DNA from 4 places in the Shewanella polaris genome. Region 1 is predicted to be linked to each of the others. Evidence: predicted binding sites of a transcription regulator. Region 1 holds the regulator's gene; each other region holds the start of a gene.
The links. Region 1 encodes sigma-54, which starts transcription at its own class of promoters, with help from an activator protein. Its sites were predicted from a motif close to GTTGGCACGNNNNTNGNNT; they were not measured.

Region 1 (7,424 bases):
AACCATTATTGCAGTGGGAACAAGCCTTCCAGAATTAGCAGCCTGTATTGCTGGGGTGCTAAAAAAAGAAGACGACCTCGTCATTGGTAATATTGTTGGATCCAACTTATTTAATATTCTTGCAGTGTTGGCACTGCCAGGGTTAATTTCCCCTGGTGAAATAGATGCCTCAGCCAGTGGAAGAGACTTCTATATGGTCTTAGGTACCAGTACTGCATTAGCCGTTTTAGTATTATCTAGTGGTGCCAAACAACAACTAACCCGTTGGCATGGTGCACTATTATTAATCACCTTTATTGCGTACCAAATTGTTGTATTTCAATCTCATTAGATTGGAGCATTAAGGTAAAGTATTAAGTTAAAAGAGAGATTCACATGGTAAATCAAACTCAATTTCGTCAATGGGGCCGTAAAGTCATTGATATTGAAAAAGCTGCCTTAGATAATTTATATCAATACGTGGACTCAGTTGAGTTTGGCCAAGCGTGTGAACTCATCCTACAGTGCAATGGCAAAGTCATTGTTATGGGGATGGGGAAATCGGGTCATATCGGTAATAAAATATCAGCAACTTTTGCCAGTACTGGTACACCGGCATTTTTTGTACACCCAGGAGAAGCCAGTCATGGTGATTTGGGCGCATTAGCAAAAAATGACATTGTGCTCGCCATTTCCAATTCTGGTGAATCAAGTGAAATACTCACCTTGATGCCTGTGATACAGCGCATGGGGGTTCCGGTTATTGCGGTAACGGGCAAGCCAGACTCCAACATGGCACGTTTATCCAAAATCCATTTATGTATTCAGGTTCAAGAAGAAGCTTGTCCACTTGGATTAGCACCAACCTCAAGTACCACTGCAACGTTAGCAATGGGTGATGCATTAGCCATTGCATTATTGCAAGCAAAAGGATTTACTCGTGATGATTTTGCCTTGTCACATCCTGGCGGTTCTTTGGGAAGAAAATTATTGTTGAAAGTAGATGATGTCATGCATAAAGGTGATGATTTACCCATAGTCCATAATGATATTTGTATTACTGAAGCACTTTACGAAATATCCAAAAAAGGTCTTGGCATGACCGCAGTCGTCGATAATGATAATAAGCTAGTGGGTATATTTACCGATGGAGATTTACGTCGTGTCATCGATGCAGAAGTGAACCTGAGAACCACTCCGATAGCACACGTAATGACCAAAAACTGTGTGACCAGTCCTGCTGGTATTTTAGCTGCACAAGCACTGCAAATTATGGATGAAAAAAGCATCAACGGATTGATTGTCGTCAATGAAAAACACCAACCGATCGGGGCATTAAATATGCTCGATATGGTTAAAGCTGGAGTCATTTAATCATGTCAGAATCAACCTCGTTTCGCCAAGGATTATACGGTCCCATCAGTAATGATGTGTGGTTACGCGCTCAAAAAATTAAACTATTAATCTGTGACGTCGACGGTGTATTTTCCGATGGCCGTATTTACCTCAGTAATGCTGGCGAAGAACTGAAAGCCTTTCATACTCGCGATGGCTACGGAGTGCGTTCTATCATCACAAGTGGATTTCATGTAGCTGTGATCACTGGGCGTAAATCCAAAATAGTAGAAAACCGCATGACGGCATTAGGTATTACGCATATTTACCAGGGGATTGACAATAAATCCGAACCTTTTGAGCAACTTATGTCTTTGTATAATGTGAGCGCCGACGAAGTCGCTTACATTGGTGATGACATGGTTGATCTTCCCGTGATGAAAGCCGTAGGACTAGCAGTATGTGTCGGTGATGGCCATCCGTTTGTAAAACAACAATGCCATATGACAACGACCCTAAATGGCGGACACGGTGCACTACGTGAACTGACCGACTTATTACTATTAAGCCAAGATAAATTTGCCACTGCTCATGGTATGAGTATATGAATAGAGTCACGCTAGGTATTGTAGTTTTTTTTGGCCTTGCTTTAATACTATACTGGCAAGCACAAATAAAGCGCAGTGAAATGGAGGCCGTGAAAGTTCGCGGAATTGAGCGTCCAGATTTTATTGCAAATAACCTTCAAACCACTGAATTTAATCAACTCGGTTTTGTAGAAAGTCGAGTCAGTGCCGAGCACATGGAACATTATGCTTCTACTGACGTCACTCACTTTACCAAACCTATCTACCTCATTTATCCTGAAAATGGTAAAGCACAGTGGCAATTAAGTGCAGACCGAGGACGATTAAATAAAAATACCAGCAAAGTCATATTAGAAAATAATGTTATTATTGATGCTATTGATATAGAAGAACCCCTACAATCACTGAGCACCCAAGCCATTACTGTGGATTTAACCACTATGATAGGTACCTCGCAGGAGATGGTGTATATCAAAGGAAAAGGGTTTATTATTCAAGGCTTAGGCCTACATGCAGACTTGAATTCGCAAAAATTATCGCTACTCAGCCAGGTAGAAGGGAAATATGAGCCACATTAATCGTCTCCACACTCGCGCCAATGTTATGTTATTAAGTAGCATACTTTGCCTACTGAGTTTGCCTGCCATGGCTAAACAAGGTGATCTTATGCAGGAGTTAAAAATTGCCGCAGTAAGCCAGTCTGCCGACATTAAAAACAATCAAATTGTCTTTAATGGCCCGGTTACCATTGTTCAAGGCTCGATTAATATCAATGCTGATCAGCTGCGGGCATTTACCCCCGAAAACAGCACCAGTAAAAGACTTATCGCCACTGGTTCGCCGGCAACGTTTTCACAAGAATTAGATGACGGCCAAATAGGTACCGCCAGTGCCGACGAAATTACTTATGATCTTGCCAGCACCACGCTCACATTAATAGGCAATGCCAAGCTTGAGCAATCAGGAAGCCAAGTTACTGGTAACAAAATTAAGTACAATATCAATGCACAAGAGTTGATAGCTGAAAGTACAGGTAAGGGACAAGATCGGGTCATCACGATTATTCAACCTGAAAACTTCCAAGATGAAACCGCGCCGAAGCAAAAACTCCCTGAAATCCCTGTTAACAAGCAGAACAAACAATGACCCAAATAACCTTAACCGCTGAAAATTTAGCTAAAAGCTATAAAGCTCGTCAAGTTGTTAAAGATGTTAGTTTAACGGTTAAAACTGGCCAGATAGTGGGTCTTTTAGGCCCTAATGGGGCGGGTAAAACAACCACATTTTATATGGTTGTCGGCTTAGTAAAAAGCGATAAAGGTCGGATCTTAATTGATAATGACGATCTCACCGCCGATCCAATGCATCTTCGAGCCCGTAAAGGTATTGGTTATTTACCGCAAGAAGCCAGCATTTTTCGTAAGCTCACTGTACACGACAATATTATGGCCGTGTTGCAAACTCGCAAAGAGCTCAACAACGACCAACGAATTGAACAACTTGAGCATTTGCTAGAAGAATTCCACATTACCCACATTCGCGATAATCAAGGCATGTCGTTGTCGGGTGGAGAACGTCGTCGCGTTGAGATTGCACGCGCATTAGCTGCTAATCCAAAATTTATTTTACTCGATGAACCCTTTGCTGGTGTTGATCCTATTTCAGTTATTGATATTAAAAAAATTATCCAACAACTGAAAAGTCGCGGTTTAGGGGTATTAATTACCGACCATAATGTTCGTGAAACGTTAGATGTTTGCGAGCGGGCCTATATTGTTAGCCAAGGTAATTTAATTGCTGAAGGTACACCTGATGAAGTATTGAGCAATCAACAAGTTCGAGCTGTGTACTTAGGTGAACAATTCAAGCTATAGTTAAGTTACGGGTCTTTTAAACTATCTAACTCGTTTTGTTGAACGTTAACTAAATAACGTTAAATGTCATTGATGTATGTAACAATCAATACAGTATTTTAGATTGTCATTTTTATGGAAATCATCTAGGGATAAGCGGTAAATGAAAGCGTCACTCCAACTCAAAATGGGTCAACACTTAACCATGACCCCACAATTGCAGCAGGCTATTCGCTTACTGCAATTATCGTCATTGGAGCTACAGCAAGAAATCCAACAAGCATTGGATTCAAACCCATTGCTTGAAATAGAAGATGAGTTTTCAGAAGCAAAAAACTCCGCAAAAGAAAATCGAGACCAAGCTGATACCGACTTTAGTGACAACAGCAGCGTTAATAAAGAAAAAGACACCTCTACAGTTGACACTGCAGAGTCTATAACCAAAGAAACCATGGATGATCTAGCCATGGATACGACATGGGACGAAGTGTATACCGCCTCCCCAATGTCAGGTTCAGGCAGTGCGAGCATGCGCGACGATGACATGCCATTCCAAGGTGAAACCACTGAAGGTCTGTATGAGCATTTAGAATGGCAAAAAAATCTTACTCCCTTTTCTGAGACCGATTTAGCAATTGCCACCGCTATCATTGATGCTATTGATGAACAAGGTTATTTAACCCAAAGTACCGAAGATATTCTCGAAGCAATGGGCGATGAAACCGTTGAACTAGATGAAGTTGAAGCCGTATTAAAGCGCATTCAACACTTTGATCCTGTTGGTGTAGCGGCTAGAGATTTAAGCGAGTGCTTATTCATCCAATTAGCGCAATATGCCAACACAACCCCCCATATTGATAATGCTCGTCTGCTGATTAAAGACTATTTAGATTTAATTGCCGGGCGTGATTTTAGATTGTTAATGCGTAAAACAAAGCTAAAAGAAAACGAGTTGCGTGACGCTATCACCCTAATCCAGTCACTTAATCCTCGTCCAGGTTTATTAATTACTGCCGTAGATGACGAATACGTCATACCCGATGTTACGGTACTAAAGAAAAATGGCCGATGGGTTGTAGAGTTAAATCCTGACAACATGCCAAAAATTGGCGTTAATCAACAATACGCCGCCATGGCGCGAAGCAGTAAAAATCCGTCGGATAGTCAATTTATTCGAGGCCACTTGCAAGAAGCTAAATGGTTTATTAAAAGTATTGAAAGCCGTAACGACACATTACTCAAAGTGGCCAATTGCATTGTACAATTTCAACAAGGTTTCTTTGAATATGGCGAAGAAGCCATGAAACCAATGGTATTAAATGATATCGCTGAAGCTGTAGAAATGCATGAATCAACCATTTCACGGGTGACTACCCAAAAATACATGCACACCCCACGAGGACTGTTTGAACTAAAATACTTCTTCTCTAGCCATGTCAGCACTGACGATGGCGGTGAATGTTCATCTACTGCAATTCGTGCTTTTATCAAAAAATTAGTTGCTGCAGAAAACCAGCAAAAACCGCTGAGTGACAGTAAAATGGCCCAACTTCTGGCTGAACAGGGCATAAACGTTGCTCGTCGTACCATTGCAAAATATCGTGAAGCAATGATGATTCCACCGTCTAACCAACGTAAGAGTTTATAACCTACAAGGCAACGGAATATATTCATGATAAATTTTCAAAGCTTGAACGACACTCCGATCAGAGCCATAATGCAAACGTTGCGCTCAATGTATAAAAGTTACAACAAAGATCAAAAGCCAGTAAAATCACAGATGGCATAGTGATGTTTGCCATGTCAGAATGTACTGATATGTATACTGCAATAGACGCCCTGATCGATAAGCTCAACCGTCAGGTAATTAAACACCAACAGAAGTATACACAACACTAACGATGGAACTTTGTACCATTCTGCGACCGGAGTGCACTACCTGTGCCACCCCGGGCAGTAAGAAAAAAGTACTGGAACTCATCAGCAACTTAGTCGCTGCCCAGTACCCACCCCTATCTTCGCAAGAGGTTTTTGAAAGCCTTTTAGCGAGAGAGAAAGTGGGTAGCACAGGTATAGGAAATGGCATCGCGATACCTCATGGTCGATTGACGTCTATCGATCAGCCCATTGCCATATTTATTAAGTGTGAAGAACCCATTGCCTTTGATGCAATCGATAACCAACCAGTTGATCTGTTATTTGCTTTATTAGTGCCGGCAGATCAGTGCCAAGAACACTTAAGCACGTTATCGAACATGGCCCAAAAACTAAGTGACAAGCAAATATTGAAACAGCTTCGTAAAACTCACGACTCAACAGAACTTTATCAGGTTATCACTGCATGAAACTTGTCATAGTATCAGGACGTTCAGGCTCAGGAAAATCAGTAGCCTTAAGAGTATTGGAAGACCTAGGATATTATTGTGTTGATAATTTGCCTTTAGCTCTTATTGGCACATTATTAGCCCAGCTCAAAGGTAGTAATGATTTAGTGGCAATCAGTGTTGATGTACGCAACATTGATGAACAAAGTAAAGTGCTTCAAAATCAATTAGCCCTGCTTGAGCACGACACTGAAATTATCAGCTTCTTTTTAAACTCCAATGATAAAGTTCTACTCAAACGCTATAGTGAAACTCGTCGATTACATCCGCTATCTAAAAATCATATTTCACTGCAAGAAGCGATCAAACTAGAAGGACGCTTACTTGAACCGATCGCAAAAATTGTTGACCATTATATTGATACATCAGCACTGAATATTTACGAATTAAGTGACCAGGTTAGGCAAATATTACTAGGCAGTGTTGATAAAGAGTTAGTGATTAACTTTGAATCTTTTGGCTTTAAACACGGAATGCCGACAGAAGCGGACTTTATGTTTGATGTACGCTTTTTGCCCAACCCACACTGGGAAATAGAGCTGCGTCCATTTACTGGTTTAGACGAACCTGTACAAGAGTTTTTAGGGCGCCAGCCATTAGTTAATAAGTTTATCTGGCAAATTGAAAACCTATTCGAAACTTGGATGCCTCACCTAGAACGTAACAATCGCAGCTACCTTACTATCGCCATTGGCTGTACTGGTGGTCAACATCGCTCAGTGTATATTGTCGATCAATTGGCAAAACGATTTAGACAAGGCAGTAAACATACAGTGAATGTTCGCCACAGAGAATTAGATTTAAATGGCAGTAACAGCTAAGTGAACATAGGATCGAATCAATGATCAAACTTGAACGCCAAGTTAGTATTTCAAACAAATTAGGTTTACACGCCCGCGCAGCGACAAAGTTAGCCATTCTAGTCGCTGATTTTGATGCCAATATAACCTTAATTCAAGATGAAAAAAGTGCCAGTGCAGCAAGTGTCCTAGGGTTGTTAATGCTCGAAAGTGGAATTGGAAAAATGATCACAGTGACAGCTGAAGGACCAGATGCAGAAGCGGCCCTAAGCGCAGTGTGCGATCTCATTAATGCCAAATTTGATGAATGTTGCTAAATTTGTACGCTTAGCAGCTCGGCAATAGAGAGTCGCAAAATGTAAGATTAGCGCTAAATATGTCAGTAACACTAGCTTCTATTCTCTAATGCTCACAAACCATATGCCTATATTAGATGTTGCGCCCTGAACTCCTCAGCCTCATACTAACGCAGTAGCCACAACAATA
Region 2 (7,424 bases), 840 kb from region 1:
AGTGATTAGCGATGTGCAGATGGAAGGCATTGGTGGATTGGGTTTACTGGGTTATTTACAGCAACATCAACCTAAACTGCCGGTATTGTTAATGACCGCTTATGCGACGATTGACAACGCTGTTAGTGCAATGAAATTAGGTGCAGTAGATTACCTTGCTAAACCGTTTGCGCCTGAAGTGTTGTTGAATCAGGTGTCACGTTATTTACCGTTAAAGCAAAACCACGATAAACCTGTGGTTGCCGATGAGAAAAGTTTAGCCTTGTTGTCGCTGGCTCAGCGGGTAGCAGTGTCAGATGCATCGGTCATGATTATGGGGCCTAGTGGTTCGGGTAAAGAAGTGTTGGCGCGGTTTATTCACCAACATAGTCAACGCCATGATCAGCCGTTTATTGCGATTAACTGCGCTGCAATACCAGAAAACATGTTAGAAGCCACTTTGTTTGGTTATGAAAAAGGCGCATTTACTGGTGCTTATCAAGCTTGCCCTGGTAAATTTGAACAAGCTCAAGGCGGCACCATTTTACTTGATGAAATATCCGAGATGGAACTTGGCTTACAAGCTAAATTACTCAGGGTATTACAAGAACGCGAAGTTGAGCGTTTAGGTGGTCGCAAAACCATTAAACTAGATGTGCGAGTACTGGCAACCTCAAATCGAGATTTAAAAGCCATGGCGACCTCGGGTGAGTTTAGAGAAGATTTATACTACCGAATTAATGTTTTTCCGTTAACCTGGCCTGCGCTACATCAACGCCCTGCAGATATTCTACCTTTGGCGCGACACTTGCTGATTAAGCATGCAAAAGCATTTAATATGATTTCTGTACCTAAGCTTGATGATGCTGCTACTAGGCGTTTATTAACCCATCGTTGGCCGGGTAATGTGCGTGAGTTAGATAATGTTATTCAACGTGCACTGATATTACGAGCTAATGATGATATTGGCGTCAATGATATTATTATTGACTCTGCCGATGTGAAGTTGGTTTCTACAGAGAGTATTGATACTGATAAGCCTGTTGACGTAGACGGTTTAGGCGATGAATTAAAAGCCCAAGAACATGTGATTATTTTAGAAACCCTTAATCAATGTCAGGGGAGTCGGAAAATGGTCGCAGAAAAACTGGGGATCAGTGCCCGCACGTTACGTTATAAAATGGCTAAAATGCGTGATATGGGGATCCAATTACCTGCATAGCAACCTACATAGTAAAAATTGCAGTTATCAGTTTTTTGTTAAGTCTATGATTTAGCACTCTAATAATTTAATTTCTGCTCATTAAATTAGATTGATACCGCTTTATATACCAACAAATAACCTATTCCATTATGTGAATAGGTTATTTTTGCCTTCCTACTTTCTATCTTTCTCCTGTTATTTAACATCTTGGCATCTAAATTGCTTTAACTCTTTATTAGTTATTATTGTCGTCAAAAAATCGACGAAAGGGAGTTACACCATGCAGATTAGCGCAAATCCATTAATGCAAGAAATGCAGTCACTTCGTGGCGAAATAGCTCCTTCTATTGGTTCATCTATTCGTCCTAACCTAACCCAACAAGTGAATAACACGACGGGAGCTGATTTTAGTCAGCTACTGTCTCAAGCCGTGGGTACGGTTAATGGATTGCAGCAAACATCAGCAAATTTGGCCACTCGTTTAGATATGGGCGACACCACTGTGTCCTTGTCTGATACCGTTATTGCGCGTGAAAAAGCTGGTGTTGCGTTTGAGGCAACGGTGCAGGTACGTAATAAGCTGGTCGATGCTTATAAAGAAATTATGAATATGCCTGTTTAGTGCAAACGTTTTTAAGCACTAAATTACATAACATCATCAGATATAGCAGGTACGTATTGTGAGCACAGATATAATGGTAGGTTCAGATTCAACAGTTGATGACGGAGTCCAGCAAGAGAATAAATCTGGATTGCTTGGCGGTGCAGGTGGTGCCGACATGATGCGTCAAGTGATCATGATTCTGGCATTGGCAATCTGTCTTGCGTTGGCGGTTTTTGTGATGATGTGGGCGCAGGAGCCTGATTATCGCCCATTGGGTAAAATGGAAACCGCAGAAATGATCCAGGTCTTAGATGTTCTCGATAAAAACCAAATCGATTATCAAATAAATGTTGATGTGGTGAAAGTGCCTGAAGATAAATATCAAGATGTAAAATTACTGCTTAGCCGTGCGGGAATTCAAAGTAGCACTCAAGCAAATGACTATTTAAGTCAAGACAGTGGTTTTGGTGTAAGCCAGCGCATGGAGCAAGCTCGCTTAAAGCAAAGCCAAGAATCCAATTTAGCCCGAGCGATAGAAGAGTTAAAAAGTATTAGTCGTGCCAAAGTGATTTTAGCATTACCGAAAGAAAACGTTTTTGCTCGTAATGCGTCTAAACCAAGTGCGACTGTGGTGGTGAGTGTTCGTCGTGGCGGTTTAGGCCAGGAAGAGATTGATGCGATTGTTGATATTGTTGGCTCTGCAGTACAAGGGCTGGTTCCTTCACGCGTAACAGTAACCGATTCAAATGGCCGTTTACTTAATTCTGGTAGCCAAGATGGCACCTCTGCAAGAGCTCGTCGTGAGTCTGAGTTGGTACAACAAAAAGAAGCTGAATATCGTAATAAAATTGAATCAATATTGATGCCTATTTTAGGGCCTGAGAATTTTACCACTCAAGTCGATGTCAATATGAACTTTACCGCAGTGGAACAAACAGCTAAACGTTTCTCGCCTGATTTACCTGCTATTCGCAGTGAAATGACGATTGAACGTAACTCATCTGGTCAAGGTATTGGTGGAATTCCTGGTGCGTTAAGTAATCAACCTCCAATGGAGTCTGCTATTCCAGAAGTAGCAGGTGAGGCTTCTAGTTCTACCACTTCAGGAGACTCTTCAAAAGAAGCCACGCGAAATTATGAATTAGACACAACGATAAGCCATACACGTCAGCAAATTGGTGTTGTACGCCGTGTGAGTGCATCTGTTGCAATTAACTTTAAGCCCGGTCAAGTTGATGAGAATGGCCAAGTATCACGGGTGCCAAGAACAGAACAAGAGTTGACCAATATTCGCCGTTTATTAGAAGGTGCGGTAGGTTTTAGTACTCAACGTGGTGATGCTCTCGAAGTGGTTACCGTTCCCTTTATGGATCAGTTAATTGAAGAATTACCAGAGCCGGATATGTGGGAGCAGCCTTGGTTTTGGCGAGCGATAAGATTGGCTTTAGGTGCACTTGTTATTTTAGTGCTTATTTTAGCTGTGGTTCGACCTATGCTTAAGAAGCTAACAAATCCGAATGGGGTAGAGATGCCTGATGATGTGCGTCCTGGACATGAATTAGCCGAAATTGAAGATCAATATGCCGCAGACACCTTAGGTATGCTTAATACTACAGAGGCGGAATACAGTTATGCTGATGACGGATCAATTCACATACCTAATTTGCATAAAGATGATGATATGATTAAAGCAATTAGAGCTCTCGTGGCCAATGAGCCAGAACTTTCCACTCAAGTAATTAAGAATTGGTTACAAGACAATGGCTAATGAAAAAAAAGAAAAAACCGAAAAAGCGGCAGTTGCGGGTTTCGATCCAGAGTCTGTCACTGGCGTCGAAAAAACAGCTATTTTACTGCTGAGTTTGAGTGAAGCAGATGCTGCGTCAATTTTAAAACACTTAGAGCCTAAGCAGGTGCAAAAAGTGGGCATGGCGATGGCGGCTATGGACGAGTTTGGCCAAGAAAAAGTCATCGGGGTTCATAAATTATTTTTAGATGATATTCAAAAATATTCGTCTATTGGTTTTAACAGTGAAGAGTTCGTCCGTAAGGCGTTGACCGCTGCGTTGGGTGAAGATAAAGCCGGTAATTTGATTGAACAAATTATCATGGGTAGCGGCGCTAAAGGACTTGATTCGTTAAAATGGATGGATGCACGTCAAGTAGCAACGATCATTCAAAATGAACATCCTCAAATTCAAACTATTGTATTGTCGTATTTAGAACCCGATCAAGCCGCTGAAATTTTTAGCCAGTTTCCAGAGAATACCCGCTTAGATTTAATGATGCGTATTGCTAATCTTGAGGAAGTTCAACCTGCAGCATTGCAAGAGTTGAATGACATTATGGAGAAACAATTCGCTGGTCAAGGTGGTGCTCAAGCCGCGAAGATGGGGGGCTTGAAAGCAGCTGCCAATATTATGAATTATCTTGATACTGGGGTTGAAAGCCAGATCATGGAAACGATGCGCGACACTGACGAAGAAATGGCACAGCAAATCCAGGACATGATGTTTGTATTTGAAAACCTTATTGATGTGGATGACCGTGGTATTCAGGCCTTATTACGTGAAGTGCAGCAAGATATTCTGATAAAAGCGCTTAAGGGTGCTGATGATGGACTGAAAGAGAAACTTTTGGGTAATATGTCTAAGCGTGCGGCTGAACTGTTGCGTGATGACTTAGAAGCCATGGGACCGATTCGTATTAGTGAAGTTGAAGTGGCACAAAAAGAGATTTTATCTATTGCTCGTCGTCTCAGTGACAGTGGTGAAATTATGTTAGGTGGCGGTGGTGGTGACGAATTCTTGTAACCAATAACAATCATTAGCATCATGATATGAGTGGTTTCTCTATTGGATTGCTCTGGGTTATGTTAGGGCCAGTTGATCTTTCAAGGTTGTTTTTGCAGCGAATTGTTGGTCATTTGTACAAGGCAGAGACTTTGTGGTGTAGTTATTCTACATAAAAAGTCGATAACGCAGTAAAAATGACCAACAAACGCTGCCCGAAGGGTTCGGCTAAAAACGTTTTACTCTTTGTTGAGCGAATTTAGCTTAGATTGCTAGGCAGCAATCCGCTCGCCTCGATTAAAACGTTTTTATCTCGAACAAAATTTAACCTGCAAAGATCAACAGACCCTAGTATATTTACCATGAGCGCCACACTATAATGTGATGCCCTGTTGTTTGCTTTGAAACCATGACTTCAACAATATAAGTGATCCATTATGCCAGAATCAAAATCACCTAAAAAGGTACTTAATGCGGATGATGAGCATGAGTTTCATCATTGGCAATTACCTGATATTACTCAAGATCGTAGTCAAAGTCCTTCAAATTTATTTGGTAAGTTTTCTGGAAGTCATACACCAGACCCTGTGACCGAGTCGAGCCAACCTATGGCTCCACCAACTATGGCGCAAATTGAAGAGATCCGAGCTGCGGCAGAACGAGAAGGTTTTGAACAAGGTAAGCAAGACGGTTATCAACAAGGATTAGAACAAGGGCGTTTAGAAGGACTAGAGCAAGGACATCTTGAAGGTTTTACTCAAGGTGAGCAACAAGGATTAGAAACTGGTCAAGCAAAAGCCAATGAACTTGGTGAACAACTAAATCACATTATTAATCAATTTGAGCAACCATTATCAATACTCGATGACGAAATAGAAGCAGAGCTGCTTGCCATGACGTTAAGCCTTGCAAAAGCGGTTATTGGCCATGAACTTAAGACGCATCCAGAGCATATCTTATCGGCTTTACGTCAAGGTGTTGACGCACTTCCACTAAAAGAACAACTGGTTAAAATTCGCTTGAATCAAACTGATTCGGAAATCGTGAATCAAAGCTTTAGTGCTGAACAGCTGCAAAAAAATCAGTGGCAGATTGATATTGATCCGACATTATCAAATGGTGATTGTATGCTCCACAGTGTTCGTTCATCTGTCGATTTACGAGTTGAACAACGCATCAATCAAGTGTTTAGCGAGTTAGATGCTCAGTCAAATCAGTTAGCCAAAAATGTAAAACAACAAAAGGCCACTCATCCTCAATACCAAACCACATCAGTCGACAATTTAAGTGAACATCAACACACTGCAGAGCTTGCCGACAGGGATATTGGTAAAGAAATGGATGATGGCGTTAGTGATATGTCTGGCACCGACAGTTCAGTTCAACATCAGGCTATCCAAGACGATGTTACCGAAACGACTGAGTCTGTGGTGGATAAAAAAAGGGATCCACCTTCAGCATCAATTGATGTTGACCAAGTTGTTGCTCCTAATACAAGTCCTGATGTAAGTGACGATCCCGTGCGAGCTGATAAAGCGGATAATATTCAGCCTCCACAGAATGACTTATCTTAAGGAAACACTGATGAGTACTCGTCAACATAAACTATTTAATAAATTTGCGGTACATCATAAGCATGTATTACCGCTGCGACCTGTTGCAAGTGGTCAGTTAGTTAGGGTGGTTGGTTTAACACTCGAAGCCACTGGGTGTCGTGCGCCGGTGGGGAGTTTATGTTCTATTGAGACTATGGTGGGTGAGTTGGTAGCTGAAGTCATAGGGTTTGATGACAAGCTACTTTATTTAATGCCTATTGAAGAGCTAAGAGGTGTGTTGCCCGGAGCTCGAGTTCAACCACTTGGTGAGCAATCGGGATTAAATGTTGGTTTATCATTACTTGGTAGGGTTTTAGACGGTAGTGGTGTGCCATTAGATGGTCTAGGTCCGCTTAATACCGATCAACATGCTGCACGTCATGGTCCTTATATTAATCCATTATCTCGACGCGCGATTACTGAACCGTTAGATGTTGGTGTTCGCGCGATTAATTCAATGTTGACTGTGGGTAAAGGTCAGCGTATGGGTTTATTTGCCGGTTCCGGTGTGGGTAAAAGTGTACTATTGGGCATGATGACTCGAGGATCTAAAGCCGACATTATTGTGGTGGGTTTAGTAGGTGAGCGTGGTCGAGAAGTTAAAGAATTTATTGAAGAAATCTTGGGTGATGAAGGCCGTGCGCGCTCTGTTGTGGTGGCTGCGCCTGCAGATACATCTCCATTAATGCGTTTACGGGCTTGTGAAACGTCCACTCGTATCGCTGAGTATTTTAGAGATTTAGGTTACGATGTTTTATTACTCATGGATAGCCTGACCCGTTATGCGCAAGCGCAGCGAGAAGTGGCGTTAGCGGTAGGCGAGCCGCCTGCCACTAAAGGATATCCACCTTCAGTATTTGCTAAACTTCCACGTTTGGTTGAGCGAGCAGGTAATGGCGGCGCAGGACAAGGTTCTATTACGGCATTTTATACTGTATTGACCGAGGGTGATGATCAACAAGATCCTATTGCTGATGCTTCAAGGGCTATTTTAGATGGTCACATTGTGTTGTCTCGCCAACTTGCCGATTCGGGTCATTATCCTGCTATTGATGTGGAAGCATCGATTAGCCGTGTCGCACCTATGGTTATTAGTGTGGAACATCTAGAAGCGATGCGTAAAGTTAAACAGATGTATTCTTTATATCAGCAGAATCGTGACCTTATTTCAATTGGGGCCTATTCTCAGGGCAGTGATCCTCGGATTGATAATGCAATCCGCTTACAACCCGCAATGAATGCTTTTTTAC
Region 3 (7,424 bases), 930 kb from region 1:
CGTTGTTTTTATAAACTCGCGTAAATCTTGATTCGATTGTTTTAAGTCGTCATGACGAAGATACATCATATGGCCACTGCGATAGCCCTTAAAAGACAATCTATGTTTCATTAATCCGCTACGGTCAAGTTGCCACATAGTATATTTAGCGTCAAAGTAATTGGTCGCTCCGTCATAATAGCCTGATTGAATCATGACATTAAGGTATGGGTTTTGTGCCATCGCTAAGCGTAAGTTTGCACCAGTATTGTCTTTACTTTTATCCCATGGGTGAACAGGGCCGAACATATTGTATTTTAGATCCGTTTTGTAATTTAGTTCAGTGCGGAGGTAATCATTAATGGCTGGAGTGAAACTGTGTAACCAAGATGTCAGTTCCGCATTGTAGTCAGGTCGACCACCAACAGTCTTTTCATCAATACCAATATAACGCGAGTCTAAGCGGCCAATGGTTTGTTGGCGGTCACGCAAAAGCGCTTTCCAGAAATAGTTGGTATCGATATCTAAATTACTTTGCAGTACTTCAGTGACACTTAGCCCTGAATATCGGGCTACTTGCTCGGCAATACGTTGTTTTTCTTCTGGTTCAATAAAGCTACCTTTAGCGAGCGCAGGCAGATATTGATTTAATGTAAATTGCTCTACTTCAGCCAGTAGTGGGGTTAAATCTTGTTGTAGTAAATCTTCCCCAAGCACTTTGTGATACCAAGCTGCGGCGGCAAAATACGGTAAACGATTGGCCGCTTTTACAGGTCCGTTTCGTTCAATGCCGAGATCGGTTGGCGATACTAAAATTACGCCATTTGGATACATCCATTGGTTTTTTTGAAGCTCTAAAGCTAAACCTGATACGCGTGCCGTGCCGTAGCTTTCGCCGATTAAATATTTAGGCGAGCGCCAGCGCTCATTACGTGTCACAAAGGTGGTAACCCATTCCGCTAGATATTTAATATCGGCGTTTACGCCAAAGAACATTTTTTGTTGTTCATCTTTTGACGGCATTTTCCCTTTTGCATTAGGCAATACTCTTGAATAGCCAGTATTAACTGGATTCACATATACAATGTCGGCGGTATCTAATATCGAGTAGTCGTTATTTTTAACACCGTAAGGCTGCAGTGGATAACCTTCATCGTCGACATTTAATACTCTAGGTCCCGTGTAGGCAATGTGCATCCATACCGAAGCAGAACCTGGGCCGCCATTAAACGAAATAATTAACGGTCTGTTACTGTCATCTTTAATATCTGTGCGCTGGTAATAGGTGTAAAACAAGGTTGCAGTTGGGTGACCTTCGTCATCCCATACTGGCTGAGTACCTGTAGTTGCGTGATAGGAGATTTTTTTGCCATTGATTTGCATTTTATGTTCAGTGATCACTTTTTCATCAATGGGAACTTGTCTTATTTCGTCGGCGAAAGCCGTTGATGAAATGCAAAAACTTTGCAGGCAGAGCACGATGACACATGTTTTGAATAAATAATGGCGCATAAGAGGTCTCGTTAAAGTGATTAGTCATTGTCGAGTGACTAGCAGATTAGCATAACGATTGCTTAAACGGGGGCGGGAAGATGAGCTAATATTGTAAACAATTGTGCAATATTGAATCACAATTTTAGTTTGAGTCGTTAAAGGTCTCGAGAAGTAATATGTGTACCCTAGTCGTTCTTTCATAACGGCTTGAAAATGGAATTGGTGTGGCTACCTTTTTAAATTTAGGACGTAGTCTTGATGATCCGTTTACTCTTGAAGAGAGTGCTCTTTAGCTAAATATATGGCTTATTAAGGTGTTTCAAGATTGAAATTTAATAGCGAAAGATCATATGCACTTGTCATTGTTGGTATAAAAATAATGATAAATCAAAAAAGCCTTTATCATTCGATAAAGGCTTAGCGTCTACAGCAAAAGAGTTTACAAACAGTTACTGTCTGGCGAGTCTGTTTGACTCTGGCGGGTTTTCAAAATCGCTGCGATATGGGTTAATGTCTAAACCACCGCGGCGAGTGTAACGCGCATAAACCGTTAACTTAGTGCAATGACAGTATTTCTTTAAATCAACAAAGATACGTTCGACGCATTGTTCGTGAAATTCATTGTGCTGGCGGAATGAGATTAAATAGCGCAGCAGTTTTTCACGATCAATTTTAGGCCCCTGATAACGTACCATTACGCTGCCCCAATCGGGTTGCGAAGTAATTAAACAGTTAGACTTTAACAGATTAGAATTTAGCGTTTCGGCGACACTTTTATCTGAGTCGGTGCTGTCTAATAAGTGATCGGGCTTAAAGGTGTATTCTTCGATTTCAATATCTAAGTCGTCAATACAAGTGCCTGGTAAATCAACAATGCGTTCAAGGTTGAAATGTTTCGGTTCGATAACGTTTACTGTTACCTCTCCTTGAGCACAAGCTGCTAAATCACGGCTTAATGTATCTTGTACCGCTTCAGCATTTTCAAACTTAGTTTGGTTAAAGCTGTTTAAGTACAGTTTAAACGATTTCGATTCAATCAAATTGACACTGTTAATGTCTAACTGAACTTCCATAATGGCCACAACAGGCTTGCCTTTGGCGTTAAGCCAAGACAATTCATAGCCGGTCCAAATATCGGTGCCATGAAAAGGAAGCTCACCACTTAATGCTAATGCATCTCGGTTGAGTTTTCGTGGAACCCCTTGCAGCAGTGACGCGTCATACTCAGCTTGATACGCAGTTGCATGGCCTAATGTTAGGCCTTTTAATGCAGCTGCATCACTATAAGGGTCGTGATTGTTTGTCATCGAATCGGTTTCCGTGTCAAAATATGGTTTTATTATAAACTACGAGTGGCTTAAGTGTCTTGTTCATCTGCATTAGATTGCTTTATAAAAAATTATCTTCATTCTTATCAAGATACTCTATCTGAACTTCCACGCTATTATCCTTTGGGCGAAGCGTCAATATGTATTCAAGGTGAGTTTGATGAAAATAGTGATGAGGTAGTGTTCTGGAAGCCTATTAAACGTGATGAAATAGCTGATTTCACTAATGTTGAACATGCATTAAATATTCAGTTATACCCTGATATTCATGCATTTTATGGTCAATATTTTTCTGCTCCATTGCCGTTTACCTCAAGCTTTGGCGACGGTGAATTACTTCAAGCATGGAATCAAGCTGACTTTGAGATTTTGCAACAAAATGTAATTGGTCATTTAATCATGAAGCAAAAGCTGAAACAGCCACTGACTTGGTTTATCGGTGTGCTAGGTGATGGTGATGAAATGCTCACGGTAAACAATGATGATGGCAGTGTATGGGTAGAAATACCTGGTCAGAAGCAAAGCACTCACATTGCAGCATCATTAAGCCAATTTATCGAACAGTTGTCTCCCGTGGTTAAACCACCCGTTAAACCTATCGAAGATACCTCTACGGTTACCGATCATCCTGGGATCTGGCAGCGGATCAATAGCATGTGGCAATCATTGCGTGGAAACAAATAATGATAGCCGTAACCTGCATCTCTCAATGACGTTGAGCGATGCGGCTATTGAATGCTTATTGGGATCATTGATGATCCCACGATAAATTTGACACAATGCGGCAAGGTTCGCAGCGAAAGTGAAACATATCTAAAAGTGGCTGTTTGAGTTTCCATTCATGTGAACCGCAACGTGGACAAGCTCGGTTCATTTCGCTTTCTAAAGACTCACCACCCACGCGGTACAAATAATAGTAAGTTGGTATTTTAGTTAAATATTCTATCCTGCCACGTAAATCCCAACCACGTCTAAATAGGTCACTGTCAGCTCGGGTGATTTCATCTAATGCTGCAAATTCTGCTTTAGTGGCCGCAGCCATTTGCAGTTCATCACAAGCTTGCCATTCTGTTTGCCATTTTATGATGCGTTTATGATCGCCATTAAACGTCGCGGGCAGTTGATAAAGTGGGATTGGTAACAGGTTGTCTCCATTACGCAGCGGTGAACACATATGAACATAGCTGGTATACAGCAGTTGCCATGATGGTGTGTCAGTGTTGCTGGCTTCAGAATTAATGTCTTGGCCGATAAATTTTTCTCTAGGAGCCAATAGTTTAGCCGCTGTTAAGCCTGCTAATGTCATTTTTACCCACGGGCTATTATAACGATTAACGAGGCTGGTTTTTTCAGGTAATAACAAACGAACTCTAAATTCGCCTTCGTTGAAAGCTACCGCAAATTCACGACCCAATATTTGTCCGTTGGCACGCAAAGCCTCAAGTAAACCATTAATAGCTTTTTCTGCTGCCTCAATGGTGGTATCTGCAAAACATTCAAAGCGCAGTTCAAAAACAAACATGGATTATTTAGCCTTATGATTCATTTTGCTGGCTTGTTGTTCAAGTTCGTGGACTCTGTGAGTGAGTTGCACAATAAGTTGCTGCATATCGCTCACTTGCTGCTGTAATTTCATAACAGGATCCAAATGTTCTGCTGGCAAATTTTCGGCAGAAGGGATATCGCTTAATTCAGGTATATTTTGCCACTCAGACTTAGGCAATGCTTTAAATTGTTGTAATCCTTGGATTAGGATTGGCATTGGAATGCTATTACCTAAACGACCTTTTATCAGTGCCAAACTAGGGGAATGCCCATTGTTGGCAATTGACTTAGCCGCTGCAAGCACTTGTTCAATTGGACTCATTGTTGGCTAAATTCCTTAATTCAAGAGTGTGAGATTAACTAATTTTTGTTGATTTAAAAATAAGTCTATATAAATCAATGTCTTATTTTTGTCATGATTTTGGCTTAAAAGATCTGTAAATACATGTGGATTATATTTTAACAAAAAGGATGCAACATGAAATTAAAACTTATCGCAGCAGGATTAATTGGTGCAACATCATTAGCCTTAAGTGGTTGTGTTATCAGTGTAGGCGATCATGAATCGTCTAAGAGTGGCGATTATTGGCAAGAACAGCAAGATAAAAATCGTGATTTGTTGAGCAAATTGTCTTTAGGGATGAGCAGTAATCAAGTGACAACCGTTATGGGCACTGCTGATTTTAGTGAGGCTTATACTAAGCCAACTCAAAACCATGCCGAACAGTCTATCAAAGTGTTGTTTTATCGAACCCAATGGGCTGAAGGAAATGGTAAAACAACCAAAGACGAATGTACGCCAATAGTATTTCGAGATGACGTTTTAGTGGGTTGGGGTGACACTGTCTATCAACAAATTTAATCATTGAATTGTGTCACCTAACACTCACAATAAATTACTCTTAAGCTCGCATCATCACGTCCAATTGGTCAATGACTTCAGACCATTGGGCGTCTTCAGATAACTCTTCTTTTAAAAATGCTTTTTGGCTTGAATTCCAGCAATCGGCATCAATCATCAATGTATGTTTATCAAGTTTATTTTTGTTAACAAAGTCATTAATGCTCTCTTGATTATTGGGTAAGCCTAATTGCTTAAATAAGTGGCTTAAATCATTTGATGTTGTATCCATTTGAAGCATTCCTCGTCATGGTTAAGTAAACCATTTTAGTATCAGTCTTGATACGCTAAATTGCAAACAACTGATGTTGATAACGGCTTTATTACTTAATTGGGTAAACAAAACTTGTAGATTGTTTCAAACTTGTTAAGTTAAGTTTATAGAGTCAAAAAACAAGGAATAATAATGGACAATAATACCTTGGAAACCATACGTGCAGTTTACTTAACGGCTGAAGATTTACGCGTTGCGGCTTCTATTCTTTACAATGCTTATCATGACGACCCATATTTTATGGAAGTGCTTGGCCAAGATGACAAGCAACAATATGAACAGAAACTACGAGCCGCTATTCGCGAAGAATTAAATGAATTATGGCAACAAGAACAACCCTTGATTGGTCTATTTGATGGCGACCGTTTAATTGGTGTTGTGTGTGTTATTACTCAGCAAGTGCCTTTGGGTGAAGGACGTTATTGGCATTGGCGTTTGAAAATGATGCTGGGTACAGGATGGAAATCTACTCAAGGTTTAATGGACAAGGAAACGTGTATCGTAGAGCATCTCCCATCTCAAAAATGTGGGGTTTTACAATTTATTGCTCTATCACCTAATGAGCAAAAAAAAGGTTATGGTGCCAAATTAATTCAAGCGGTATTGAGTTGGTGTGATGAACAACCAGGACTTGATGGAATAGGGGTGTTTGTAAGTAATCCATTGCATCATCAAGCATTTATACAACAAGGATTTACTAATATTGCTAGTGTCAGTATCGGTAACGTTGATGGTGAAATTTTGTTTTACAGTAAGGTATAAGGCAACGTTAGAATAAGCTAACACGTATGTTCAGCTGAATGGAACTGTGGATTCTTTCTGCGGTAATGAATGGTTGTTTCACTGAAGTGTTATGTAACAAAGCGCTAGCTTGAATACTGTAATTGAAAACGTTTGGTATACATCTTGTTCGAAAGGTCAACGGTACAAATAAAGGAGTAAGTTAATGGAACCTAAACGTTTCGCTTCATTTGCAGAGTTTTATCCATTTTATCTGTCTCAGCATCAAGATCCCGTTTGTAGAAGGCTACATTATATTGGCAGTACTATTATTTTGGTGATTGTGGTTAATACCCTGATTAACCACCATTGGTGGCAGTTGCTGTGGTTACCTGTAGTCGGATATGGTTTTGCATGGCTAGGGCATTTTATGTTTGAAAAAAATCGGCCTGCAACATTCACTTATCCGTTATACAGCTTGTGGGCTGATTGGGTTATGTTTGGCCAAATGCTAATGCGTTTATGGCGAAAGTAAAGCTGTAGGATTAACTTGCTCACATTGGTGTAAGACATATCTTACAAGCATGTAAGGTATTTTATCTTAAGTTGTCAGTGTTTGGCATCGCGATTTATTTTAAATTAATTACAATCAGTACATTAGGTTTATTTTAGTTTTTTTTAAAACTAAAATATTTTTTTCAAGCGCATTGGCTGACTTTTAAGATTACTTTTTTAGGTTACTATATTGTTATCGAAAGCGGGTCATTAGTTGGTTTTCTTAGGATTAGAAATAAGACTAATGATGCTTAAGAATATCAAGGATGATACTAGGACACGCTCAAGGAAATAGTGCATAAGCTCGGCAAATGGATAGCCGAATCAAGGATGGGTGAAGACGATAATTTGTCGACACAAGGATATATGGATAGGACTGCCGGATGCAGCATGGATGGTTCAACGGATTGAACAGATTTACCCCTCAGTTGATGGAGCGACTGTTCAATGGAATGACACTCATAAGTATTTTTAAATGGTAAGCCACATTAAAAACACAAGGAAATGAGCACAGGGAAAAGGACGGCAGGAAGCTGGTGTACATGGATGACGCAGGGAGCAATATATCAGCAGGATTGCTGACAAAAGTGCCAGTGGGCACAAACTTATTATGTAAGGTTGTGCCCTT
Region 4 (7,424 bases), 720 kb from region 1:
TGTTACTGTGTCTTTTAACTCTAACTGGATAACCGAAATTCCCGGGCGAGAAGTAGACTGGACTAGCTTTAAATCTTCTAAACGACGTAATTGATTTTCTAACACTTCGGTCACTAGCGCTTCAACCCGCTCAGCAGATGCACCTGGGTATTGAGTGATAACAGATGAAAACCGGTTAGTAATATGTGGGTCTTCGGTGCGAGGTAGGCTTGAAATGGCACCTAATCCAGCAACAATTAATAATGCGATAAATAAACTGGTTAGGCGGCCATTTTCTAAAAATGCTTTAATCATAGTGCCCCCGTTTTCTCAGCTTGAGCGAGAGTCACTTTTTGGCTAACGACCAATTTATGTAATCCTTGTGACACAATTAGATCGCTTGGTTTTATGGCTCCTTGAATATATGCTTGTTGTTCATTGGTATAGATAATCTCTACATCGCGACGTTCAATGGTATAAAAGCCTTGCTCAGCCTCAACTAAGGCAAACACATTCCATAATCCGCGAACTCCGTCAGTTAAGGCCGACATTGGTACCCAATAACCAGGTTCCAGAGCATCTTGCTGATAAGCTAAGTATGCTATCTCACCATTGATGACTCTTGCTGAATCGGGTAACAAAATACGTAACTGAACTGTACGGCTAATCGTGTTCACTTCGGCGCTAATGCCGGCAATTTTAGCGGGAAAGGTTTGTTTACCTACACGGACATCTACCATCTGCTCGGCGGTTAACTGCTGTGCGATGTCAATGGGTACCCCAATATAAGCCACAGACTGACTGTTACCGACTAAGGTGAAAACCGGACTACCTAGCGCAATCACTTCGCCGACATTATGAAAACGTTGACTGATTTTTCCATTGAATGGGGCCAGTAAGGTTGATTTTTCAATTTTTAAATTGGTCGCACTTAAACTGGCTTCTATACGCTTCTGGTTAGCTTGTAAGCTGATAACTTGTTGTTGGGTTTCATCGAGTTGCTGTTCAGACACATAGTTTTGTTGTTTCAACTTTTGAGTACGAGCTAAGGTGCTTTTTGCTAAATCTATATCCGCTTGAGTTTGTAATAAACTGGCTTGTAATTGCTGCCTCTCTGCGATCAATAAATCAGTATCAAGCTTAGCTAATGTTTGTCCCTTGCTAACCGTATCGCCACTGTCGACCAAGATATTATTGAGTTTACCCGCAAGTTCAAAGCCAATCCCAGTGGTATTGGCCGAGCGAATAGTACCTGTGTAAGTTTGAATATGCTGATAACGGTCGCTTAACGACAAAGGCTGTGACAATACCGTTTGATACTCGGTTATTTGTGAATGCTCTTTTACCTCAGAGCCACAACCGCCTAATGCGATGAAGCTTAAACCTAGCGCCAAGTATCGAATGATTGGGGTGCATGTCTTTGACGCGTACATAAAGTGTCTTCCTTGCATAGTAATAGGTTGTGTCTGTCTGGCTTATCTTAATGAAAGCATTTATTTCAAATCGCAATATGTAATTTAAATGTTAATTAGACTCAGTAGTCTAGGTTTATAAGACTAGACTGTCCAGTCTATTTTTGGTTACTATAACGCTAAATAATGAGCTGTATTACTGAAGCTCGAGTTTGCTTAATGGGTTAATTTACGGAACCAACATGATAAAAGAACACACATCGCATAATAATGACGGACAAGTTAATATGAGCCGCAGTGAGCAAAAGCGTGCCCAGGTACTTGAGTCTGCCATTGACCTTTTTTGCCATCAGGGTTTTCCTAATACCAGCATGGATGAAGTGGCAAAACATGCTGGTGTATCAAAACAAACCGTTTATTCTCATTTTGGCTCCAAAGATGATTTGTTTGTTTCCGCGATTGAGTCTAAATGTGTTGTGCATCAACTCACTGACGATGCCTTAGTTGATGCAAGTAAACCTCAACAGGTTATTTTGCAGTTTGCTCAGCAATTTGGTGAGATGATTGTTAGCAAAGAGGCCATGACAGTATTTAAAACCTGCGTAGCTCAAGCTGATACTCACCCAGAAGTGTCTAGATTATTTTATGATGCTGGCCCCAAGCACGTACTCGGACTGGTTAGAAATTATTTAAAAAAGGTCAATGATCACGGCGAATACTTGTTTGAAAATCCGCATGAAAGCGCAGTTAGATTATGTTTAATGTTATTTGGCGAACTTAAATTACGTCTAGAGTTAGGCTTGGAGATCGGTGATTTACTGATATCCAGACAAGCATACATACAAGATACTGCCGTGATGTTTTTGCGAGCTCACCAAGTTGACGTAAAATAAACCATAAAAGTTGAACCTAATTGGCTCGAAAACAGTATTGCTATTCCATTAAACCGAAGTGTAATTAAACCAAGGTGCAATGAAACCAAGGTAATACTTAACTTATCTCATTATTTGAAGGGAAGCAGATCGATATGACGCTTTATAACGTTAACGTAATTCAGCCAAAATCATTGAGTAAATCAGCTTTGTCAATTTTGTTGGCATCAGGTCTGCTGTTAAGCCAGCAAGCTTTAGCAGCCCCAGATCGTTCACCTTTTTCACTCACCGTGGCTCGTACATCAACGGGCACTGCAAATGTTGGTACTGATGACACTAACGCTAATCAGTTACAGCGAGATACATGGAAAACCAGTTTTTCGGCCAACATGCCACTTAATCGCCAGTGGTCTATAGGAGCAAGCTTAGGCTACGATAACCTCGATTACGATTGGGAAATAAACCAAAACACTCCTTTATATTCAACTGTTCAACCTTGGTCAACCATACATCAGTACAGTGCTGGTTTATCGTTATCTTACCGTCTTGATAATCATTGGATGTTTCTTATCGCCCCCAAACTGCAATACGCCTATGCTGATACTGCATCATCTTCAAACGCGCAAAGTTATGGTGTAGTCGCATCGGGAATGTACCGTTTTGATTCGGGCAATATGTTGGGTGTTGGCGTTGCATATTTAAATGATATTTCAGAAGTACGTACGATTCCTTATTTGGCGGTTCGTTGGCAAATAAACGATAAGTGGGTACTTGCTAACCCATTCCAAGCCGGTTTTAGTGGCCCTGCAGGGTTAGAATTAAGCTATCAATATAATAGGGACTGGGATTTTGGCGTGGGAAGCTCAATGCGAACCGAGCGTTTTTTAATTGCTGACGATGACAAAACCATTGAAGTAAAAGAATGGGTTGGCTTTGCCCGTGCAGGCTGGAAAGCGACCAGTAATACTAGCCTTAATGCTTATGCAGGGTACTATTTTGCTGGAGAAATGGAGTTAAGTTATCCTGACGTTACTGAAGACATGGAAAACCAGGCCGCATTTGGCTTAGCGTTTAAATTATCGTTTTAACAATGAGCGATAACACAGCCGATAACAAAAAAGCCGCTTAAATCAGCGGCTTTTTTGTATAAACATTTGTCCCGTCCTGAGATAAGTTGACACATTGGAGACTTATCTATGAAACCTTCAGTATCAATCAATATAAAACGTACTCAACGAGATTACACATTAGGCTTTAAATTAGCGGTTGTTAGTCAAGTAGAAAAAGGCGAGCTAACGTATAAGCAAGCTCAAAACCACTATGGCATTCAAGGGAGAAGTACCGTCCTAACATGGTTACGAAAACATGGTAGATTAGATTGGTCCCAGCCGATTGAGCATTCACCTATGTCCAAATCTACAGAAACACCCGCCCAGAAAATCAAACGATTAGAGAAACAAGTCTCCAATCTCGAAATGAAAAATATGATTTATGGCGATATGGTCGAGTTACTTAAAAATGAGTACGGTATTGATTTAGAAAAAAAGTACTTAGCCGAACGCTCTGGCTTGCCAAAGAAAAAGGCACTGTAAAGCTAGCGACAGCGAGTCGGCAGTTTAACCTATCAAGACAAGCTGTTTATCAATGGAAGCAGCGCTTAGCAGCAAGAGCTGACATGTTAAAACCGGTGATGACTATGGTTATGTATTGGCGTCAGTTCATGCCCAGAGTGGGTACGCGTAAGCTTTATCAACTCATCAAGCCACAGTTACTTGAACAAGGCATAAAGCTAGGTAGGGACGGCCTATTTCAGTATTTAAAACAACACAATATGTTAGTAAAGCCTAGGAAGAATTACACCAAGACAACCCATAGCCACCATTGGTTGAGAAAACACCCAAACTTACTCAAAGACAGAGTGGTGAAGAGCGTTGAAGAGGTATTTGTCAGTGACATAACCTACGTAAAATCAGACGAAGGAACTCACTATTTATCATTAGTCACAGATGCATATTCAAGAAAAATAATGGGTTATGAATTAAGTGATGAAATGAAAGCCAGTGATGTTGTTAAAGCATTGGAGATGACGATAAAGAATCGTCAGACAACCAGTGATGTCATTCATCATTCAGATAGAGGGATACAGTACTGCTCAGCAGAATATCAACATAAATTGGCTGCGAATGCGATAAGGCCATCGATGACAGATGGGTATGATTGTTATCAGAATGCGTTAGCTGAGCGAGTGAATGGTATTTTGAAGCAAGAGTTTTTACTTTACCGCTGTCGTACGATGAAGGAGCTGGCAATACTCATCAAAGAATCTATTAGGATTTATAACGAGTTAAGACCGCACCTTAGTTTAGGAATGAAAACCCCAAACGAAGTGCATGAAAAAGCCAGTCGGGAGTTCCAACTGGCTTAATAAAAACCGTCAACCTATTTTAGGACTAGACAATTTTGGTTTAAGCAAGCTAATTAACTCAAAGATTAGCGAACATTAGGTATCAAGCTAATTATCACTTAAAAGTAGGTAACATCTTTCACCCGTTTAGGGCGATTTTGTTGTTCGTACAATTGCCATACTTGTTTAAAGTCCAAAGCGAGCTCTGTGACATAAAACTCACCAGAAGGGTAGGTCTTAACCACTTTTGCTCCACGGATAATGCCACTAACGCTCGACTTAACGTTATCATCAGTTAATAACCACTCACTCACGTCGCTATTAGCCGTAACCTTTTGGCCATAAACTTGTTCAGCTAACTCACGATAAGCGGCAATTTTTGACGCCTGCATTGCCATTAAAATACGATGTGACGCTTCTTTACTCGGCTGTGTTGCTAAAGGTGCGTAACCAATTGCTGTTAGGGTTGGAAACGAGGCTGGAGCTTCAGTTTCCCACTGAACATATTTGTCCTTACTGACGCATCCGCTTAGTACCAACAGCATTATTAATATCAGCGATTTCATAGCTTATCTCCTAATACGGTGTAACGACTGTCGCCTCGCTTTTCGTGGCGATACAACAAACCGTTGCGAGATTCAATAATTTCAGAAGGCTGTAAATATCCCGATAAGCTCGATGCTGCTACAAATGATTGCACTGCAGAAAGTACCCGATTATTGGTGATATTTACCACTCGGCCGTTAAACATAATGCCTTCAGGTGTTAGGGCCATGGTTGACACTAACACATGTGATACCGGTAAATCTGAGCGTAAAAGCTCCCAATTCCGACTCAACATAAACTCGCCTTGCTCTGTCGCGCGTAAACTAGTCGCAACATTTAAATCAACTAAGTTAAATTCATGGGCATGAAAGGCTGCAAGTAATCCTTGTTGTAACTGTAATGCCAACTCGTTGGTGGTATTTAAATTACTGGCCATTACTGGCGTAGATATAAGCAGTGGTTGATCAGGTCGTAAAGCGTCATTCTGCAGCACTAACTCGTTGACTAACTTTTCGGCCCACACATTAACTTGCCCTTTAGGCGATAATCCAACGTCCTGAATATCATAAGCTAGCGTTTTGTTTTTAGCGTTATTTTTATCGGTAACTTTGACCAGTTTTCCGTTGTTACTAAAGGCAAGGTTATTGGCTTCGTTAGGCGTTTGCGTACATGCCACTAATGATAACGATGCGAGCATGACAGTGGGGATAAAAAGCCTGTTAATCATAATAATTCCTCTAACACTTAATGCCGCAAGTCTTGGTATAAATGAGCTATTTAATCACCTTGTGTACCACTGACTAAGGTCATTAACTTACTTCTTTATCGTTCGTCACCCTATATCGGCATATGCACAAGAAGCTTTACTATAATTACACTAGATCGAAAAATAACTACAAAAATGTTAATAGGCACAATTTTTGCTTTGTTAAAAATAGAGTAATCTTAATTGGTGTAATTAGGCCAAATTGACGTTTTTTTGACATTAGGACATCGCATGCTGATCAAACAAAGCCCTACTAACCGAGCTAATCCCTTCGGTCATATTGCAGCAATAGTCGTGCTATGTGTCAGTGGCTTGCTGGCGACAATGTCAGCTTCTGCTGAACAAATTGAAGTTACTGGCAAGGCCAAAATTGTTAATGGCGATATTGATAAAGCCCGCGAAGATGCCATTAGCCAAGCATTAAATTATGCCAGCTTAAAAGCCGGGGTTAACTTTTCCAGCCAACAACAAGTCAACCAAGGTCGGCTTATTCAAGATACCTTTCAAATTCAACGGATGGGATCGGCCAATAATGTTGAATTAATGAGTGAAATGATCAGCCAGCACACTATTACCGTGGTTTTACAACTTGAGCTAGGTGAACAAGAACCAGATGCACAATGTAAAAGCCAGTCTCTCAAAGCCGCCATTATGTTGCCACAAGCCTATTTACAAGAACGCGCCCAGTTACGCTATGGACAACTGGCCAACTTTGAACAACGGATTACTGAACATTTAGGCAAAATCATCAACGCTCAATCTCGGTACAGTTTCGCTCGATTACACGCCGACGAAAAAATTGATAATACCAATCAACTGGTTAATTTTAAGGGTTACCGTATTCCTAGTTGGTTAGGTGAAATCACCGACAGCCAATATGTATTGCAACCAGAAATTATTGATATTTCTACTGAACCGGTACAAAGCAGTTATATGGGGTTGGTAGACGATGATCCGCTTAGGCAATTTATGATAAAATTAACTCTTTATCATGGTATCAGTGGCGAAGTTGTGTGGTCAGAATCGTTTGCTACATCAGCGCCTTGGGAGTTTGAAAGACAAGAAATAGTCTCTCCTGCTAACCAACGCTTTTGGCGCTCTTCCTATGGACAGGCTATTAGTGATGTTTTACAACAAAGTGTGATGTCCCTGGATAAGCAGTTAAATTGTCGTCCATTACTAGGCCAAATTGTTGCTAGGCAAGGGGATCGTATTATCATCAACTTAGGTCGTAAAAATGGCGTCAAAATGGGTGATAAATTCCAAATTGTATTACAAAAAAATATCCCAGACAGATTCAACTCCATGCGCGCCATCGCTACAAAAAGCCGTGCAAATGTGGTTATTGAACAAGTTACTGAAGACAGTTCAACCGCAATTTTTGACGGTATCGACAGTGCTGACAATATTCAAGTGAACGACATTGCGATTAAGAACTAATGATT

Region 2: the regulator sigma-54 is predicted to act here: its motif matches at 1,390-1,408, upstream of fliE (flagellar hook-basal body complex protein FliE).
Region 3: the regulator sigma-54 is predicted to act here: its motif matches at 4,756-4,774, upstream of FH971_RS13400 (DUF3192 domain-containing protein).
Region 4: the regulator sigma-54 is predicted to act here: its motif matches at 6,121-6,139, upstream of FH971_RS14270 (flagellar assembly protein FlgT).

What each region holds. Positions count from the first base shown of each region.
Region 1 is NZ_CP041036.1:4,010,736-4,018,159, forward strand. It holds gene FH971_RS17490 (calcium/sodium antiporter) at 1-331, shown strand, start outside; gene FH971_RS17495 (KpsF/GutQ family sugar-phosphate isomerase) at 376-1,353, shown strand; gene kdsC (3-deoxy-manno-octulosonate-8-phosphatase KdsC) at 1,356-1,922, shown strand; gene lptC (LPS export ABC transporter periplasmic protein LptC) at 1,919-2,479, shown strand; gene lptA (lipopolysaccharide transport periplasmic protein LptA) at 2,466-3,047, shown strand; gene lptB (LPS export ABC transporter ATP-binding protein) at 3,044-3,775, shown strand; gene FH971_RS17520 (RNA polymerase factor sigma-54) at 3,918-5,402, shown strand; partial or broken gene hpf (ribosome hibernation-promoting factor, HPF/YfiA family) at 5,399-5,653, shown strand; gene ptsN (PTS IIA-like nitrogen regulatory protein PtsN) at 5,656-6,099, shown strand; gene rapZ (RNase adapter RapZ) at 6,096-6,959, shown strand; gene FH971_RS17540 (HPr family phosphocarrier protein) at 6,980-7,255, shown strand.
Region 2 is NZ_CP041036.1:3,169,364-3,176,787, reverse strand. It holds gene FH971_RS13785 (sigma-54-dependent transcriptional regulator) at 1-1,201, shown strand, start outside; gene fliE (flagellar hook-basal body complex protein FliE) at 1,464-1,805, shown strand; gene fliF (flagellar basal-body MS-ring/collar protein FliF) at 1,876-3,555, shown strand; gene fliG (flagellar motor switch protein FliG) at 3,548-4,600, shown strand; partial or broken gene FH971_RS20710 (hypothetical protein) at 4,620-4,838, opposite strand; gene fliH (flagellar assembly protein FliH) at 5,017-6,153, shown strand; gene fliI (flagellar protein export ATPase FliI) at 6,164-7,424, shown strand, end outside.
Region 3 is NZ_CP041036.1:3,078,382-3,085,805, reverse strand. It holds gene FH971_RS13425 (S10 family peptidase) at 1-1,491, opposite strand, end outside; gene queF (NADPH-dependent 7-cyano-7-deazaguanine reductase QueF) at 1,923-2,780, opposite strand; gene syd (SecY-interacting protein) at 2,835-3,485, shown strand; gene FH971_RS13410 (Zn-ribbon-containing protein) at 3,550-4,323, opposite strand; gene FH971_RS13405 (hypothetical protein) at 4,327-4,668, opposite strand; gene FH971_RS13400 (DUF3192 domain-containing protein) at 4,825-5,208, shown strand; gene FH971_RS13395 (DUF2789 domain-containing protein) at 5,249-5,479, opposite strand; gene FH971_RS13390 (GNAT family N-acetyltransferase) at 5,654-6,283, shown strand; gene FH971_RS13385 (Mpo1-like protein) at 6,468-6,776, shown strand.
Region 4 is NZ_CP041036.1:3,290,077-3,297,500, reverse strand. It holds gene FH971_RS14305 (efflux RND transporter permease subunit) at 1-294, opposite strand, end outside; gene FH971_RS14300 (efflux RND transporter periplasmic adaptor subunit) at 291-1,412, opposite strand; gene FH971_RS14295 (TetR/AcrR family transcriptional regulator) at 1,634-2,284, shown strand; gene FH971_RS14290 (DUF6268 family outer membrane beta-barrel protein) at 2,419-3,351, shown strand; one part of gene FH971_RS14285 (IS3 family transposase) at 3,460-3,811, shown strand; one part of gene FH971_RS14285 (IS3 family transposase) at 3,811-4,688, shown strand; gene FH971_RS14280 (LPP20 family lipoprotein) at 4,787-5,233, opposite strand; gene FH971_RS14275 (FlgO family outer membrane protein) at 5,230-5,940, opposite strand; gene FH971_RS14270 (flagellar assembly protein FlgT) at 6,211-7,419, shown strand.